DNA from 2 places in the Geobacillus sp. Manikaran-105 genome. Region 2 is predicted to be linked to the other one. Evidence: predicted binding sites of a transcription regulator. Region 2 holds the regulator's gene; the other holds the start of a gene.

Region 1 (4,298 bases), on a different contig from region 2:
CGCTTCCAACGAAGCGGCGAGCCGACGAAAAAGCGGCAAACAAAGCCAAGCTCTTCCAAATAATGAACCGTCGTCGACAATTTCGATCCGCGCACATCAAAAATATGTTGAGCCACTTCATCCTGCGTACGGGGGGAGCCAAGCAATCGAAGCATCATTTCCAGACTCGCCGGCACGCAATAGTTATGCTTTTGCACGACCGGCACAAGCGGCAGCGCCACCGACCGTTTCCCTTGCCGCCCAAGCGCGCGGGCGTACGGCGTTTTTTCAAGCTGCGGCTCCGCTTTCACAAGCGATTCAAGCTTCTCCCATTCGTCAAGCTGGTAATACAATTCGGCGCGCAAATGGGCAAAATAACGGCGATGCATATGAAACGGATTCAAACGGTCAAGCTCCTCCATCGCCGCGAGCGCCTCGCGGTAGGCGCGCACATCGCGCAGGCGGCGCACGCGCTCAGCGTAAAACGCTAACACTTGCGGAAAACGCTGCTTTCCTTCTTCCAAAACGGCAAGCGCCTCGCGGTGGCGGCCATCGAGCGCATACAAATCGGCAAGAAGCAAATAGCACATATCGCCGCGCTCCGAGTCGTCGAGACCGGCGCGAATCGCCTGTTCCGCGTTTTTCCGGTCGCCGGTCTCGATATAAAAGTAGCCCCATTTGTCATGCATCGGCGCCGTCTCATAGCGGGCAACCACATCCATCCATTCCCGCGCCTCCTCGACCCGCTGCATATCCAATAAAGCGCGCACCAACGCAAACGCCGCCCGGGCGATCGCTTCCCTCGGCTCCTCCACCCGGCCTTCGAGCGCGGCGGTCAGGCGCGGAGTGAGCGCCTCTTCCACATCGAGCGGCCGGCGTTGATCGAGCCATTCGTCGCACAACCACGCGAGCGTCTGCAGCGTGTTGAACTTCCGGTGGGCGTACCGGGCGACAAGCCCGCTATGCCGGTACATAAGCGCGTAGTCGAACAGGCGGACAAGCGTCCGAAACGGTTCGATCTCGTCCCACGAAGCCATGAGCGGCCGCCACCAGAACAAGTCCGTATGTTGTAAATAAGGTTTGATTCTGTCAAGAGCCTCTATTATTCTCTTTTCTTGAATAAGCAACGAAATTTGTTCCATCATCATGCAACTGAAAGCTCCTTTATCATTTTCACTATCATTAGTTTAGAACAAGCCGTCGAAAACAGCCACCTATTTTTTTAGAAAAATAACGACAACAAAAATCGATGAACCCGTTTTGTTCGCCGCCTGCACTATGAAAATAGCCGCTCGGAACGCCCGTTATGTTACAAAAAAATGCCCTGCCCTAATTTGGCAGGACAAGGCCGGAAACAGAGATGTTCAATCCGCATGCTTAGCGAAAAATTCGAGCGATCGTTCGATAATGACCGGTTGATCATAGTCAAGCGTCGCCACATGATAGCTGTTTTGAAGACGGACCATTTCTTTTTGCGCCGATGGAATGCGTTGAAAAATGAGATCGGCGTTTTCTGGCGGCACGACATGGTCTTCGTTCGAGACGAAAATCAACGCCGGGCAGGCCACGCGTTCCAGCTCGCTTTTCACTTGCTCCATCAGCCTAGCCAGCTGAAGAAGCGAAGCCGTCGGCGTTTTCTCGTACGCCAGCTCTTTCACATCCGGATTTTTCAAATCCGAACCGATCGAGTCGAGATATCTTGGCAGCTCACCCCCGGCCGCCATCCCAGCGCGGATGGCCGGAATATCGATGGCCGCATTGATCAAGACGATGCCGCGGATGGACGGGTAACGTTCTGCCATGTAAAGCGTCAGCGTCCCGCCCATCGACAGCCCGGTGACAAAAATGGTTTGGCATCGTTGTTTCAGCCATCCATATCCTTCTTCGACCGAGGCGACCCAATCGTGGAACGTCGTCCGTTCCATGTCTTCGTAATGCGTTCCGTGCCCTTTTAAGCGCGGCAGGCAAACGGTATAGCCGGCTTTCGCATACGCTTCAGCGAGCGGGCGCATGCTGTGGGGCGTGCCGGTGAACCCGTGCACGAGCAGCACCCCGGCCGGCCCGTTTTCGGCATAAAACGGCTCGGCGCCCGAGAGCACCGGATATTGTTCGCTCATCTTCCTCTCCCCCTTATCTAGTCAAATCCGTTCCTCTCACTATATTCGCCGCCGCACCTCTTTTTTCCTTTTTTGATCGGACGCCGTTACCACATCGACAACCATGACCGCCACCATTCGTGAAACAAGCCGTTGACGCCAAAATAGACGAATGCGATCCAAGCGATGCCAACCAATGCTTTCTCCATCCCTTTTCCCGTCCGATAGAGCGGCACTTTCCACCGCTTGGACGAAAACGGCCAAAACAGCGGCACCCCTTGAACAGAAAAAAAGTCTTCCACAATATGAAACAAGTAGCCGAGCACGAGCCCAGCGGTAAACGGCGACGCCGAGTCGCGCCAGACGAGGGCGGCAAGCACCCCCCAGACGATGAGCGAATGCGTCATGCCGCGATGGCCGAACGCTTCTTTTACTTTCCCCGCGACGCCGAACGAACGGCGGCCGACGTATGACGACGGCTCGTCAATGTCAGGAAGAAGGCTGCCGATGACAAGCCCCGCCGTATAGGCGGCGGTAAACGGCAGCGTTGTATGCGCGGCCGCCGCCGCGCCGAGGCATAATGTGGCAATGACATGGCTGGAGTATCGCAACGAAATCCCCTCAAACTTTTATCGTTTTCCCCATTATACCACAGAAAAGAATATTCGTTCGTTTCTTTGACGGATTTGTGACAATGATGCCAAGTGTGACAAAGTTAACATCGCGTTATTGACATCATGGCTATAGTTAAAAGTACACAACGCTAATAAGGAGTGAAGCAAATGAAACGAAAACGATCTCCGCTCACCAACCGTTTCAAATATATTCGGCCGATCGAGCGCCAAGCCGACGGCCATAGCGAAACAACCTACGGCGACCGCGCCTGGGAAGATGCGTACCGTCGCCGCTGGCAGCACGACAAAGTCGTCCGCTCGACTCACGGCGTCAACTGCACGGGGTCGTGCAGCTGGAACATTTACGTCAAAAACGGCATCGTCACCTGGGAAGGACAGCAGCTCAACTATCCGTCGACCGGGCCGGATATGCCGGACTTTGAACCGCGCGGCTGCCCGCGCGGCGCGAGCTTCTCATGGTATATGTACAGCCCGCTGCGCGTCAAATACCCGTATGTCCGCGGCATCTTGCTTGACATGTGGCGCGAGGCGCTCTCCCATCATCCAAACAACCCGCTTGAGGCGTGGAAAAGCATCGTTGAAGACCGCGAAAAAGCGAAGCGCTACAAACAGGCGCGCGGGAAGGGCGGATTCGTGCGCGTCAGCTGGGATGAAGCATTGACGCTTGTCGCCGCTTCTTTATTGTATACGGTTGTGAAATACGGCCCGGACCGCAACGTCGGCTTCTCCCCGATTCCAGCCATGTCGATGGTCAGCCATGCCGCCGGATCGCGCTTCATGCAGCTGATGGGCGGGCCGATGTTAAGCTTCTATGATTGGTACGCCGACTTGCCGCCGGCGTCGCCGCAAATTTGGGGCGACCAAACGGACGTGCCGGAGTCAAGCGACTGGTACAACGCCGGCTACATCATCACCTGGGGCTCGAACGTCCCGCTCACCCGGACTCCGGACGCTCACTTTTTAGCCGAAGTGCGCTACCGCGGCACGAAAGTCGTCTCCGTCAGCCCAGATTACGCCGAGTCGACAAAATTCGCCGACGACTGGCTGTCGGTGAAGCAAGGGACGGACGGCGCCTTGGCGATGGCGATGGGACATGTTATTTTAAACGAATATTACGTCAAACGGACCGTTCCATATTTTGAACGATATGCCAAAACGTACACCGATTTTCCGTTTGTCGTCACCTTAAAACAAAACGGCGGCACATGGACGGCCGGCCGCTTCTTGTTGGCGAAAGACCTTGGCAAACAAACGAACAATGCCGAATGGAAGCCGGTCATCTATGATGAAAACACCGACTCGTTTGTCGTGCCGAATGGAACGATCGGCGCTCGCTGGGAAGACAAAGGAAAATGGAACTTGCATCTTGTTGATGAGGAAACAGAACAGCCGCTTGAGCCACGCCTGTCGTTTTTAGGGAGCGAAGATGAAGTCATCTCGATCCAGCTTCCATATTTCACCGCTGAGGGCGGAAAAACGATCGAACGCGCGGTTCCAGTGAAAAAAGTGCAAACCGTAACAGGAGACGTTTACGTCACGACCGTCTATGATTTGATTTTGGCCAACTACGGCATTGACCGCGGCATCG
Region 2 (4,298 bases):
TAAAGAAGAAAGAGCAAAAGGAGCCGGTTGTTTTGCCTCTACTCCCCATCCGCGCGGAGCCCGTTTTCATTATTTCACATTCCTCGGACTGATAAACGGCTCCGGTTAATTTTTTTTTACGGCGGTCAGGTGGGATGCGAGGATGCAGTTTTCTTACTATTTTCGCCGAACATGTGCTACAATACGGATATATTTGAAATAAAGGGGTAAAACGATTTGAAGCGCCGTTACTGGTATGTCATCATCACCTATATCGCCATGCAGCTGTCCTCCTTTGTCGGTGTGCCGCTCCTTCGCGCCCTCGGCGTCGGCCAAGGCGCGCAAACACGTCTCGAAGCAGCGAAAATTGCCTCCGGCTATTGGGCGGTCATCAGCTTTTTATTGGCTTTTGCCATCATTTTATGGCTGCTGCGCGGCGACCGCGATGAACGGACAATGCGGCGGCTGCCGCTCGCCTCGTCATGGATGTGGGCGATCTCGGGCGTCTTTTTGGCGCTTGCCGCGCAAAGCGTTGCCGCCAACATCGAATGGCGTCTATTGGGCATTGAGCCGGGCTCGGAAAACACAAGGCAAATCATCGACATCATCCGCCTGACGCCATTGCTCGTCGTCGTCACGTCGGTCATCGGCCCGGTTTTGGAGGAACTCATCTTCCGCAAAATCATTTTTGGCTCGCTTTATGAAAAATACAACTTTTGGTTGGCAGCGCTGGCCAGCTCGCTTCTGTTCGCTCTCGCCCACATGGAGCCGGAGCATTTGCTTTTGTACACATCCATGGGGATGGTGTTCGCCTTTTTATACGCCAAAACCGGACGCATTTTCGTGCCGATGTTCGCCCATGTAGCAATGAACACGTTTGTTGTTGCCGTTCAAATTTTGTTGGCTGATGAATTGGAAAACATGATGCGCCAAGCGGAACTGCCGCTGGCCATTTGGAGGATTTGGCTATGACGCGCCATCCGCGGCTGTTTTCTGTTCCGTATTTCATCTTGGGCTTCCTGTTTACGTATTTGGCGATCGAAAGCGTTCATGAAACGATTTGGAACGTCTCAACCATCGCGTTGGCGGCGCTGGCCGCTTTTGATTTCGGCACCGCCTTTCGCCTGTTCTTCACACCGAGACAATAAAACCCTCCCCATTGGGGGAGGGTTTTTGCCTGGCGCCGTATGAACCGTCCTCTTGATGCTGCCCTCAATATGGATCGCCGCTTCCTTCCTCCGCTGCTAATTGTGCCTTTCGATAGCCGATTTTGGCAACCCAGATGCTCCCCTCATACAAAAGCGTCAGTGGAATCATGACGATCACTTGCGACAACACATCCGGCGGCGTAATGGCGGCCGCTAAAATAAGCAGCGCCAAATACGCATACTTGCGGATGCGAACAAGAAGCTGCGGCGTAATAAGCCCTAAGCGGGTGAAAAACAGGACAACAATCGGCAGCTGAAACACGATGCCAAACGGCAGCACGAGCTGCAGCAAAAACTGAAAATATTCGTTAATGCCGATCATCTGTTGAATGCCGAGCCGTTCCGCCAGCTGATTCATAAACCGGACGACAAATGGAAACAAGACGAAATACGCAAAACCAACCCCGGCTAAAAATAGAATGATCGATGCTGGAATGTAGCTGAGCGTTGCTTTCCGCTCTTTTTTATACAGCCCCGGACTGACGAACGCCCAAATTTGATAGAGCAGCACCGGAGCGGTCAGTACAGCGGCAATGACAAAGGCAAACTGAAAATACACTTTAATCGGATCGGTGAGGCGGAACGCGTTCATCGTCAGCTGTTTCGCTTCCGCAGTGTGCTGCAAATACACAATGACGTCGTCGACAAAAAAGAAGCTGGCTACAAGCGCCGCAACGAAAAAGAGAAGCACGATGATCAGCCGTTTCCGCAGCTCTCCGAGGTGTTCATACACGGACATTTCTTTGTCATTCATCGTTTCCCCATCCTGCCTTGTCATCGGTCGGTTTTCGTTTCTTCGTCATCAGCGAGCCCTTTTGTGGCGTCTTTAAACTCGCGAAGCGACTGGCCGAACGACCGCCCCAACTCCGGCAGCTTTTTCGTGCCAAACAGCAACAAAATGACAAGAACGAGCAACAAATATTTCATGTGTTGTTCTCTCCTTTTTACGATGGCGATGGATAGTTTTTCAAAAAATAGACGAGCGACTGCAGCTCAATGGCTAAATCGATATGATGGACGCGAATATGGTTCGGCACGTTCAACCGCGCCGGAGTAAAGTTTAAAATGCCTTTAATTCCTTGCGCGACAAGGCGGTCGGTCAGCGCTTGAGCCGCGGCGGCCGGCACGGTTAAAATCGCGACCGGAATGTCGCCGCGAAGCCGCTCCTCCAGCTCATCGAGATGATAGACCGGCACCCCGCCGACTGTCGTTCCGACCTTCCGTTCATCGACATCAAACGCCATGACAATTTTCGTGTTGTTATTTTTCGAAAAGTTGTAGTTTAAAAAGGCGGTGCCTAAATTGCCGACGCCAAACAAGGCGACTTCGGTCACTTCGTCCTCTTCAAGCGTCTGGCGGAAAAACGACAACAAATAATTGACATTATACCCGTATCCTTTTTTGCCGAGCGCGCCAAAATACGAAAAGTCGCGGCGAATTGTCGCCGGATCGACTTTCACCGCCTCGCTCAGCTCGGCGGAGGACACGCGCTGCTTCCCTGAGGCATGTAAATTTTTCAAAAACCGATAGTATAACGGCAGACGCTTGGCAGTCGCCTGCGGGATTTTCGGTTGTTCGTTGCTCATCGTTTCATCCCCCAGCTAATCGGTTTTCCGTCGATAATGGCCGGACTTCCCGCCCGTTTTTTCGACCAAATACGTTGGACCGATCGTCATTCCTTTATCGAGCGATTTGCACATGTCGTACACAGTCAATGCGCATACCGAAGCCGCCGTCAGCGCTTCCATCTCCACTCCTGTGCTCCCTTTCGTTTTGACCGTCACGGTAATCACAAGTTTATACGCTTCCGCCTCTTTTTCCCAAGCAAAGGCAATATCGACGCCTTTTAACATAAGCGGATGGCACATCGGAATGAGATCGGCCGTTTTTTTCGCCGCCATGACCCCGGCCACCTGGGCTACCGCCAGCACATCACCTTTCTCAATGGCATTGTTCGTCATCTTTTCGTAAATCTCTTCATTGACGGTGACGCTCGTTCTCGCCACCGCTATCCTGACCGTATCTTCCTTGTGTGTAATGTCGACCATTTTCGCCCGGCCTTGTTCATTGAAATGCGTAAACGATGACAAGACAATCTCCTCCATTTATCACTATACACCATTTTTCGTTATCTGTCTTTGACCGTTTTCGCGACTTGCGTTAAACTATTCGCGAGGTGACGGACATGATCATTTTGCAAGTGAATGGACTCACGAAATATTTTGGCGCTGACCTTATTTTATCGAATATAAAACTAGAAATACAGTCCCGCGCCCGCATTGCTCTTGTCGGCCGCAACGGCGCAGGCAAATCGACGCTGCTGAAGATCATCGCCGGCGAACTTTCTTCCGACAGCGGTGAAATCATCAAGCCAAGCCATATCAAAATCGGCTATTTGGCGCAAAACAGCGGGCTCGACTCGTCACGCTCCATTTGGGACGAGATGCTGGACGTATTCGCGCCGCTCCGGGCGATCGAAGCGCAGCTGGCAGAGCTCGGCGCCCAGCTTGGCGACCCGGATCTGCTCGCCGATCCGTCCCGCTACGAAAAAACGCTTCAAGCGTATGACAACTTGCAAGAGCAATACAAAGAACAAGGGGGCTATCAGTATGAAGCCGACATCCGCTCTGTTTTGCACGGGCTGCAATTTTCGTCATACGATTACCAAACAACGCCCGTTTCCTCGCTAAGCGGCGGACAGCGGACGCGGCTCGCCCTTGGAAAACTGCTGTTGGCCAAGCCGGACTTGCTCATTTTAGACGAGCCGACGAACCATTTGGACCTCGATACGCTCACATGGCTCGAGCAATATTTACAGGCATACCCCGGCGCCGTTCTGCTCGTTTCCCATGACCGCTACTTTTTGGACAAAGTCGTCACCGAAGTGTACGAGCTGTCCAACGCGACGCTTAAGCGGTATAGCGGCAATTACAGCCGCTATTTGGAGCTTCGGGCTGAGCAATACGAACAAGAGCTAAAACGATACGAAAAGCAACAGGAGGAAATCGCCCGCCTCGAAGACTTCATCCGGCGCAACATCGCCCGCGCCTCGACAACGAAACGGGCGCAAAGCCGGCGAAAGCAGCTCGAAAAAATGGAGCGGCTTGAACG

What was found. Region 2 encodes Rex, which represses fermentation and respiration genes when NADH is low (regulators of the CRP and FNR family bind a similar motif). Its sites were predicted from a motif close to TTGTGAAATATTTCACAA; they were not measured.
Region 1: CV945_RS04265 (nitrate reductase subunit alpha) is a predicted target of Rex. The motif match lies at 2,780-2,797, and genes of this name have one in related genera.

The regions. Positions count from the first base shown of each region.
Region 1 covers NZ_PIJG01000009.1:5,869-10,166, reverse strand. Annotated here, with positions in the region: gene CV945_RS04280 (bacteriocin-processing peptidase family protein) at 1-1,127, opposite strand, end outside; gene CV945_RS04275 (alpha/beta hydrolase) at 1,344-2,096, opposite strand; gene CV945_RS04270 (metal-dependent hydrolase) at 2,183-2,686, opposite strand; gene CV945_RS04265 (nitrate reductase subunit alpha) at 2,858-4,298, shown strand, end outside.
Region 2 covers NZ_PIJG01000067.1:4,701-8,998, reverse strand. Annotated here, with positions in the region: gene CV945_RS15270 (CPBP family intramembrane glutamic endopeptidase) at 217-951, shown strand; gene CV945_RS15265 (YdiK family protein) at 948-1,127, shown strand; gene tatC (twin-arginine translocase subunit TatC) at 1,192-1,941, opposite strand; gene tatA (twin-arginine translocase TatA/TatE family subunit) at 1,962-2,114, opposite strand; gene CV945_RS15250 (redox-sensing transcriptional repressor Rex) at 2,132-2,773, opposite strand; gene moaC (cyclic pyranopterin monophosphate synthase MoaC) at 2,789-3,277, opposite strand; gene abc-f (ribosomal protection-like ABC-F family protein) at 3,373-4,298, shown strand, end outside.